DNA from 2 places in the Mesorhizobium sp. WSM4935 genome. Region 1 is predicted to be linked to the other one. Evidence: predicted binding sites of a transcription regulator. Region 1 holds the regulator's gene; the other holds the start of a gene.
The links. The regulator LexA, encoded in region 1, represses DNA repair genes until DNA is damaged. The targets are predictions, from matches to a motif close to TGTTCNNNNTGTGTTCNG.
Positions count from the first base shown of each region.

Region 1 (5,005 bases):
ATTGGAAGCGACCGCGTTCGAACTCGGGATGGACGCGCTGATCGAGGTGCATGACGAGGCCGAAACGGAGCGCGCGCTAAAATTGTCGTCGCGGCTGATCGGAATCAACAACCGCAATTTGCGGACCTTCGAGACCAGGCTTGAGACGTCCGAGCGGGTGGCGCCGATGGTGCCGGGCGACTACCTGCTGGTCAGCGAAAGCGGCATCTTCACCCACGACGACTGCCTCAGGATGCAGAAGACCGGCATCGGCGCCTTCCTGGTCGGTGAGAGCCTGATGCGGCAGGCGGATGTGGCCGCGGCGACCGAGCTTCTGCTGACAGGCAAGGCGGCGGCTGAGGCCATCTGAGATGGCCCTCACCCACCTCGGCGCCAAGGGCGAAGCCAACATGGTCGATGTCGGCGACAAGGCCGAGACAACACGCACCGCGATCGCCGAAGGCTTTGTCTCGATGCAGCCGGAAACGCTGGAGATGATTCTCGCCAGCGACGCCAAGAAGGGCGATGTGCTGGGCACAGCGCGCATCGCCGGCATCATGGCGGCGAAGAGGACGCATGAGTTGATCCCGCTTTGCCATCCGCTGCTTCTCACCAAAGTGGCCGTCGAGATCGAGCCGGACCGCGCGCTGCCCGGCCTCAGGGTCACCGCGCTGGCCCGCGTCACCGGCAAGACCGGCGTGGAGATGGAGGCGCTGACCGCCGCTTCGGTCGCCTGCCTCACCATCTACGACATGGCCAAGGCGGCGGACCGTGGCATGGTGATTTCCGGTATCCGGCTGGTCGAGAAGACCGGCGGCAAGTCGGGCGCCTACAAGGTAGATGCCTGATGGCCCTTGTTCCAGTCGCCGAAGCGCTCGAACGCCTGCTCGACGGCGCAGCACCTTTGCCGGGCGAGAGCGTTCCGCTGGCGGACGCGGCCGGGCGGGTTCTCGCCGAACCGGTTGTGGCGCTGCGCACCCAGCCGCCCTTCAACGCCTCGGCGATGGACGGCTACGCCGTACGCTCCGCCGACGTTGCTTCGGTGCCGGCGCAACTGGAGGTCATAGGCATGGCGCCCGCCGGGCGCGGCTTTTCCGGGACTGTCGGCGAAGGCCAGGCGGTGCGCATCTTCACCGGCGCGCCGCTGCCCGAGGGTGCCGACACCATCGTTATCCAGGAAAACGTCCGCGATCTCGGCAACCGCCAGATCGAGGTGACGGAGCCGACGGCCGAAGCACGCAATGTGCGCCGCCGCGGGCTCGACTTCGTCCAGGGCGACGTGGTGCTCGAAAAGGGCCGCGTGCTCGACGCGGCGGCCCTTTCGCTTGCAGCCTCGGCCAACCATCCCGCCTTGAATGTCGTGCGCCGGCCGCTGGTCGCGATCATCGCCACCGGCGATGAACTGTTGCCGCCGGGCAGCGCGCTCGGCCCTGATCAGATCATTTCGTCCAACGCCTATGGCGTCGCCGCCGCCGCCCAGTCGGTCGGCGCGCGTGCGCTCGATCTCGGCATCGCCGCCGATCGCAAGGAAGCGATCGCGGCGCTGGTCCGGAAAGCAGTCGAGGCGAACGCCGATGTCATCGTCACGCTCGGCGGCGCCTCGGTCGGCGACCACGACCTGATCCATGACGTGCTGACCAGTGAAGGCATGCGGCTCGACTTCTGGAAGATCGCCATGCGCCCCGGCAAGCCGCTGATGTTCGGCCGCCTTGGCAATGTCCGCTGCATCGGCCTGCCCGGCAACCCGGTGGCCAGCATCGTCTGCTCGCAGCTCTTCCTGAAGCCGCTGCTTGCCAGGCTCGGTGGCCGCGACCACAGGCAGAACCTGCGAACGGCCCGGCTGGGCGCAGCGATGCAGGCCAACGACCTCAGGCAGGACTATGTGCGCGCCGTCATACGCGAGGACGCCGGCACGCTCGTCGCGACCCCGTTCGGCATCCAGGACTCCTCGATGCTCAGAACGCTCGCCGACGCCAACGGCCTGATCGTGCGCGAGCCCTTCGCGCCGGCAGCCGAGACCGGCGCCGAATGCAGCGTTCTGATGTTACGCTGAACAAATCGTCAACGAATTCACTAAACTTTAAACGGTTGCGGAACACAACTGGAACAGATAGTGTTTGTTCTGGGTTTGTTTTTCTGATTCTGGTTTCAGAACCCGTGGGGGCCGCCATGCTGACGCGCAAACAACATGAACTTCTGATGTTCATCCACGAAAGGCTGAAGGAAAGCGGGATTCCGCCGTCTTTCGACGAGATGAAGGAAGCGCTCGACCTCGCCTCCAAGTCCGGCATCCACCGGCTGATCACGGCGTTGGAGGAACGCGGTTTCATTCGCCGGCTGCCGAACCGGGCGCGCGCGCTGGAAGTGCTGCGCCTGCCCGACTCGATCGCACCCGGCCTCAATGCGGCGAAGAAGTTTTCGCCAAGCGTCATCCAGGGCAGCTTGGGTCAGAACAATCTCAGCCGTCAGGTCAAGCCGGCTGCGCCATCGCGCGCCCCGACGCCAAGCAACGACGACGATGCCGGCTCGGCCGTATCCATTCCGGTGATGGGTCGCATCGCCGCCGGTGTGCCGATCGACGCCATCCAGCACCAGACGCATTCGATCACGGTGCCGCCGGACATGATCGCCGGCGGCGAGCATTATGCGCTGGAGGTCAAAGGCGACTCGATGATCGAGGCCGGCATCTTCGACGGCGACACCGTGATCATCCGCAACGCCAACACGGCAAGCCCGGGCGAGATCGTGGTGGCGCTGGTCGATGATGAGGAAGCGACGCTCAAGCGCTTCCGCCGCAAGGGTGCCTCGATCGCGCTGGAAGCTGCCAACCCGGCCTACGAGACCCGCATCTTCGGACCGGATCGGGTGAAGGTGCAGGGCAAGCTCGTCGGGTTGATCCGCCGCTACTGATCCGGTTGCGAAGGTTTCGCATCCGTCCGCTCAGGCTTTTGATAAGGCGGCAGTCCTCTCGCCTCGCGGGTATACTTGCGCTGTTCGTGCCAAGGCCGGTACGGCTGCTCGACAGCATATTGGATGGCCGGTCGCGCGGTTGCCGATTGGGGATCGAAGAAGACGGCGGCGCTGCCGTCGCGCGCCAACTGCCGCTTGGTGACGACGAGCACGCGCGGATCGCGGCAGGGGTTGTAGGCGGTGGCGTCGTTGATGACGACGAGGTCGGCAAAGCCGCAGGCCGGCCGGGCGCTGTCGCGGGTTTCGGCGAGTGCGACGATGGCGCCGGACGGATGCCGGCCGATGCAAAGATCACCCGTGCAGTAGAAGGGCGAGCCGGGCGGCAGATCGACGGGATCGACGATGTTCAGCGCATCTTTGGCGAACGTCTCCGGCGGCACGATTTCCTCGGCTTTCAGCGCCCGTTTCCAATTGTCGGTGGTGAACTCGTTGGCGCGTGCACGATTGACGGCAAGCTCGCCACCGCCGATCGGCATCGCCACCAGATGCGCGTCCTCCGAAATGAGCACGTCCGGCGTGCGGACATGCGGAATGGCCAGCAGCGCGGCAAGCGCGAAGGGAACGGCGGCAAGCCTCAGCCAGGTGGTGGCCATTGTCGCAATGACCAGCGCGATCGTCGCCAGCAGCACCGACTGGATCGAGATCAGCCCGACGGCGTCGACCGGTGAGCGTTCGGAGATCCATGCCGAAATGGCGATCATCGCCGTCAGTCCCTTGCCCATCACAAAGAGGAACGGGCCGTCGAAACCGAAGGGCATGGCCAGCGCGCTCAACACGGCAAACGGCATGACGATCAGTGACACGATCGGCATGACCGCCAGATTGGCGAGCAGACTGAGCGGCGACACGCGCTGGAAATGCCAGATCGCAAACAGCAATGTCGCGCTGCCCGCGATGAGCGACGTCACGGCGGCGCCGCCTACGCCAACCGCCAGTTTTCGCGACAGGAACCCGAGGAACGAACGCTTTGCCGGCGGCGCGATCGTTTTGCCGGCGCGATAGTCGGCAAAGCCGGCATAAGCGCCGACCAGGGCGGCGGTGGCGGCGAAGGACATCTGGAAGCTCGGGCCGACCACTTCGTGCGGCGAGACAAGGATCACGGCGATAGCCGAGATCGCCAGGTTGCGCATGGTGAGCGCCGCACGGTCGAAGAGCACGGCGGCAAGCATCACGGCGAGCATGATGAAGCTTCGCTCGGCCGCCACCACGATGCCCGAGATGACGAGGTAAGCGGCGATCGAGATGAGCGCGATTCCGGCGGCATATTTCTTCACCGGCCGGCGCGAAGAGAAATCCGGAAGCAGCGCGAAGGCGCCGCGCAAAAGGACCATGATCGTGCCGGCGACTAGCGCCATGTGCAGACCGGAGATCGAGATGATGTGGTAGATGCCGGTGCGCCGCATCGACTCGTTGATCGCTTCCGGAATGCCGGCGCGCACGCCGACGATCAGCGCCGCCGCGATCTCGCCCTCGGACCCGCCTATGCTGCTCCTGATGTGATCGGCGATCCCTTCGCGCGCGTTTTCGACTGCCGAGGCGACGCGCGCGCCGAAAGGCGCCTCCACCGGCGCAACCAGCTTCGGGTCGCCCAGGAAAAAGCCGCTGCCGCCGATGCCGGCAAAATAGCTGTCGAAGGAAAAGTCGTAGCTGTCCGGCCGAACTGGGCCCGTCGGCGGCAGGAGCTTGGCATAGCCGGTCAGCATCGATCCGGCCGTCATACCGGGCGGGATCCTGCGCGCCGACAGCCTGACGCGGTCCGGCGCGTAACGCAGCTTCGGATGCTCCGTCGAAATAAGGTCGATGGTCAGCCGGACACGGCCATTGGCCATCGCCTCCGCGGTGACGAGCCGGCCCGTCAGCCTTGTCTGGATTTCCGACCCCAGCATCGGGGTCGCCATTCGCCAGGTCTCCACCTTGGCCGCGAGAAAGCCCAAGGCGCAGAAAAGCGTTGCCATGAACAGAAGATGCGTTCTCTGCCAGGAGCGCGAGACCGCCGCGCAGACGGCCATCAGCGCCACCGCCGCAAGCGGCCTGTAGAGATCCGGCTCGGTGCTCA
Region 1 is NZ_JARTVR010000003.1:385,579-390,583, forward strand. Features, by position in the region: gene trpC (indole-3-glycerol phosphate synthase TrpC) at 1-349, shown strand, start outside; gene moaC (cyclic pyranopterin monophosphate synthase MoaC) at 351-827, shown strand; gene P9273_RS09890 (molybdopterin molybdotransferase MoeA) at 827-2,032, shown strand; gene lexA (transcriptional repressor LexA) at 2,149-2,889, shown strand; gene P9273_RS09900 (ComEC/Rec2 family competence protein) at 2,883-5,005, opposite strand, start outside.

Region 2 (5,005 bases), on a different contig from region 1:
AGGAAAAGTGCGAAATTGTTTTTCGACCGCGAGCTGTGTGGGGAAAGGCCGTGAAACCGCAAGGCGCTCGGGCATTTGCGGATGCTTGCGCGGAACCCATGGCAGGGTTGGCAAAGAGCGTCATCGCCGGACCCTCCTCGGCGTGTCCGCTCGCACCGTGTGGGGCGACCTCGGGGCGAAAAGCAGGATACCCGCCTCATGGCATGGCCTTTGCGGCTCGACGAGCCACCAGCCTTCGGCGCGGAGCCGGCGCGGCAGGGACCAGCGGGATATGTGAGGTGTTCGCATGGCGGCCTTCTCGCCGGTCAGCGGGGTAAAGGCGCGACGGAATCCCGGAGCTTTTCAGCAAGGGTTTGCAGTTTTCGTGCACGCCAGCACCCTTCTCCCCGTTCACGGGGAGAAGGTCCCGGCAGGGGGATGAGGGGCGGCGCCAACCTCTGCGGTGACGACTCGCCTTGCCTCATCCGCCATCACCCGGCATAGATCGGCCATGGCTCAAGAACCCTACAGCCCGCGCCGCTCGGTGCTCTACATTCCCGCCTCGAACGACAAGGCGCTCGCCAAGATCGGCTCGCTGGACTGCGACGCCGTGATCATCGATCTCGAGGACGCCGTCTTGCCCGCCGACAAAGAAGCGGCGCGCGACAAGATCGCCGGCATCCTGGCTGCGCGCCCCGAACGGCGCTGCGAGATGGTGGTGCGCATCAATCCTTTGGGCAGCGAGTGGGGCACCGACGACCTGTTGGCGGTGGCCAAGGCCGAGCCCGACGGCATTCTCCTGCCCAAGATCGGCACGCCGCGCGATATCCTCGAAGTCGGCGATTTGCTCGACGACAATTTCGCGCCGGACAGCGTGAAACTATGGGCGATGGTCGAGACGCCCAGGGCGCTAATCAATATCGGCGCCATCGCCGAGCTCGGCCGCGATCCGGCTTCCAGACTGGCTTGTTTCGTGGCCGGAACGAACGACCTGGTGAAGGCGACCGGCATCCTGGCGACGCCCGACCGGCGCTATCTGACGCCTTGGCTGATGCAGCTGGTGCTCGCGGCGCGGGCCGGCGGCCTCGACGTCATCGACGGCGTCGCCAATGATTTCCGCGACCTCGACGGCTTTGCCCGTGAATGCGCCGAGGCTGCGGCCATGGGTTTCAACGGCAAGTCGCTGATCCATCCGGCCCAGATCGAGCCGGCGAACCGCGCCTTTTCGCCGTCGGCGGAGTTACTGGCCAGGGCCCGCGCGATCCGGGATGCGTTCGCGCGGCCCGAAAATGCCGGCAAGGGCGTGATTGCGCTGGACGGCCGCATGGTCGAGCGGCTGCATCTGGCGGAAGCCGAGAAACTTCTGGCGAAGGCCGCGATCATCGGCGCATGATGCCGGGCGAGATTTTTCAGACCCGGCTTTTCGCGCAATCAAGACAGATCAGGCACGGCAGATAGGCACGACAGGACAAATCCATGAAACTCTACCGCTTCCTCACCGGCCCGGACGACGCCACCTTCTGCCACAAGGTGACGGCGGCGCTGAACAAGGGCTGGCACCTGTTCGGCTCGCCGACCTACGCCTATGACAAGACAACCAAGTCGATGCGCTGCGGCCAGGCTGTGGTGAAGGATGTCGAAGGCCAGGACTACACGCCGGACACCAAGCTGAGCGACTGGTAAGGCGACGCCCCCTCGCCCAGAGGAGGCGGTCGGCGCCGCGCCCAATCTCTTCTCCCCGCGGGGAGAAGGTGGCCGCGAAGCGGCCGGATGAGAGGCGTCCACAAAACGGCGTAACACTCAGCCTGGCGCCACCTGCTCGGCCGCCTCCTCGATCCGCTCCATATCGTCGTCCGACAGGCCGAAATGGTGGCCGATCTCATGGATCAGCACATGGGTGACGATGTCGCCCAGCGTCTCTTCGTTCTCGGCCCAGTAGTCGAGGATGGCGCGGCGGTAGAGCGTGACGCGGTTCGGGCCCTCGCCGGTCTGCGGGTTCCAGCGCTCGGCGATGCCGCGTCCCTCGAACAGGCCGAGCAGGTCGAAGGGGGTCTCCAGCGACAGGTCATCCATGATCTCGTCGGTCGGGAAATCGGCGATCTGAATGACGATCTCGCCGGTGAGCTTGCGGAACTCTTCCGGGAGATGGGCGTAGGTTTCCAGCGCCAGAAGCTCCATCTCGTCCATCGACGGCGAGAGCTGATCGTGCCAGGTGCGTGTCTTATAGATGCGGGCCATGAGCTTTCCTTTGATCCCGGCATATAGGCTTTCGCGCCGATAGAGGCAAATGAGCCGGCTGGCGGCCCGCTTTCAGGGTAAAAGACGAAGGAATAAATTCCTTGCGAGTCTGCTTGACTCTTCCGGACGCCTCTGGAATCTATAAGAACATAACAGGAACAATTGCTGCCGGAAGTGAACGTCATGGCGATGAGCGCCGTGGCGCGGGACACTATTTTTGCCCTGCGCCGCCAGATCGCGAAGATCGAAGGAACGCTGCCCGAGCGCCTGCAGGCGCCGGCGCCCGGCGCGCCTGGAGCAATTCCAGGAAAAGTGCGAAGCGGTTTTTCGTCCGGAATTGCGGAAAATCAAATATCCAACAATGCCGGCGGATCGGACATGACACTTGTCCGGCGCGGCCTTGCCGTGGCTTCGGCGGACGCCTTCCTGCACACCGGCATCGAACGCCTCGACACCGCCCTCGGCGGCGGCCTGCCCAAGGCGGCGCTCAGCGAGATCCATGGCCTGGAGACCCGCGATGCCGGTGCCGTCGCCGGCTTCGCGCTCTCGCTCGTAAGCCTGATCCTCAAGGAGAAGCAGGGCCTGCCTATCCTGTGGGTCGGCACGGCGGAAATTTTCCACGAGGCCGGTCTTCCCTATGCCAAGGGCCTGCACGCCTTGTTCGGCATCGAGCCGGAGCAATTGCTGTTTTCCGAGGCGCCGAAGCTGCTGGACGCGCTGTGGATCGCCGAGGAGGCTGCCCGCATGACGGCCTTCGCCGCCGTCATCCTCGAGCTCCGCGGCAGCCCGCGGCTTCTCGACCTCACCGCCACGCGCCGCCTGCATGCCCGCGCCCGGAACGCCGGCCGGCCGCTGCTGTTGCTGCGCCAGGCCGGCGCGGCCGAACCCACCGCAGCCCCGGTGCGCCTCATCGTCTCGGCAGCACCTTCGGCAAGCCGCGAGACCGTCGCCGGGCCGCTCGCCGGCTCGATCGGCCGCCCCGCCTTCACCATCGATATCGGCAAGAGCCGCACGGCCCTGCCCGGACAATTCACACTGGAGTGGAACCCCGATGAGCACGCTTTTGCAGAAAGAACAGAGAATTCTGTCGCTGTGGTTCCCACATCTCAGCGCGGAGCGGATCCTGCGCCAGCGTCTGGGGCGGTCCTGGCGTTCCCGGCCGTCGCATCATCTGCCTCTGGTGATCAGCCATCGCGACAACAACACCCAGCGCATCGCAGCCCTCGACGAGCGGGCTGAGGCGCTGAAGCTGAAGCGCGGCATGGGCATTGCCGATGCCCGCGCCATGCATCCTTCGATCGACGTGGTGGAGGCGGACGCGGAAGCCGACCGCCGCCTGCTCGAAGGCCTTGCCGACTGGTGCGACCGCTACACGCCCCTGGTGGCGATCGACGGCGAGGACGGGCTGTTCCTCGACGTCACCGGCTGCACGCATCTCTTCGGCGGCGAGCGCGCCATGCAGGGCGAGATCCTCACCCGCTTCTTCCAGCAGGGTTTCGATGTCCGCGCCGGCCTCGCCTCCACGCCGGGCGCCGCCTGGGCGGCGGCGCGCTTCCATGGCGACCGCATCGTGGCCGGGGGCGAGGAGGAGGCGCTGCTTTCGCCCCTGCCGCTTTCGGCGCTGCGCATCGCGCCGGAGACCCGTACCGGCCTGGAAAGTGTGGGCCTGCGCACTGCCGGCGCGGTGATGGCAGCACCCCGCGCGCCGCTCGCCCGCCGCTTCGGCGCCACCTTGCTTCTGCGTCTCGACCAGGCGCTCGGCCACCTCGACGAGGCCGTGTCGCCGCGCCTTCCCGTCGCGCCGCTCTCGGTCGAGCGCCACCTTGCCGAGCCGGTCGTGCTCACCGACGACATCGAGCGGCTGGTGAGCCGGCTGGCGATCGCCTTGAAGACCGATCTCGAACGCCGCGGCGAAGGCGCGCGGACGCTGGCGCTGCTTCTCTTCCGTGTCGACGGCGCCGTCAGCCGCATCGCCGTCGGCACCTCGCGCCCGATGCGCGAGCCGCGGCTGATCCAAAGATTGTTCCATGAACGGCTGACCGCATTGGAGCAGACCATCGATGCCGGCTTCGGCTTCGACCTCGTGCGGCTGTCCGTGCTGTCGGTCGCCGCCTTCGACTTGGCTCAGGGCGACCTGACTGGCGAGGTGGCCGACGATGATGCCGACATCGCGCTCTTCGCCGACCGCGTCCGCGCCCGCCTCGGCGAGGCCGCCGTTCTGAAGCCGTTGATTGTCGAGAGCCATCTGCCGGAACGCGCCGTTAAAACCGTGCCTTTCGCCGAAGCGCCGCAAAGGCGCGCGCCGGCAGCTGGCCGGGCGGTGGCGCCCCGAACGGCGCCGCCGATGACGGTCTATCCGCCGGAGCGGCCGGTGCGCCTGTTTCGCTCGCCCGAGCCGATCGAGGTGCCGGCGACCGAGATCCCGGAGGGACCGCCGATGAATTTCCGCTGGCGGCGCGCGCTCTACCGCGTCGCCCGCGCCGAGGGGCCGGAGCGTATCGCCGCCGAATGGTGGCGGCAGCTGCCCGGCGAGGAAGAGGCGCCGACCCGCGACTATTACCGTATCGAGGACAGCGAGGGACGCCGCTACTGGCTCTACCGCCAGGGTCTCTACGGCAGCGCGTCGCGGGCTGCGCCGCCGCGCTGGTTCATGCATGGGGTGTTCGCATGAACGCGCTGACGGTCATCCCCTATGCCGAGTTCGGCATCCAGTCGAACTTCTCCTTCCTTCGCGGCGCCTCCAAGCCGGAGGAGCTGGTGGTCACGGCGAAATTCTACGGCTTTGCCT
Region 2 is NZ_JARTVR010000006.1:74,133-79,137, reverse strand. Features, by position in the region: gene P9273_RS16350 (HpcH/HpaI aldolase/citrate lyase family protein) at 491-1,372, shown strand; gene P9273_RS16345 (DUF1737 domain-containing protein) at 1,456-1,662, shown strand; gene P9273_RS16340 (metallopeptidase family protein) at 1,780-2,217, opposite strand; gene P9273_RS16335 (ImuA family protein) at 2,401-3,456, shown strand; gene P9273_RS16330 (DUF6504 family protein) at 3,398-4,888, shown strand; gene P9273_RS16325 (error-prone DNA polymerase) at 4,885-5,005, shown strand, end outside.
Region 2: the regulator LexA is predicted to act here: its motif matches at 2,361-2,378, upstream of P9273_RS16335 (ImuA family protein).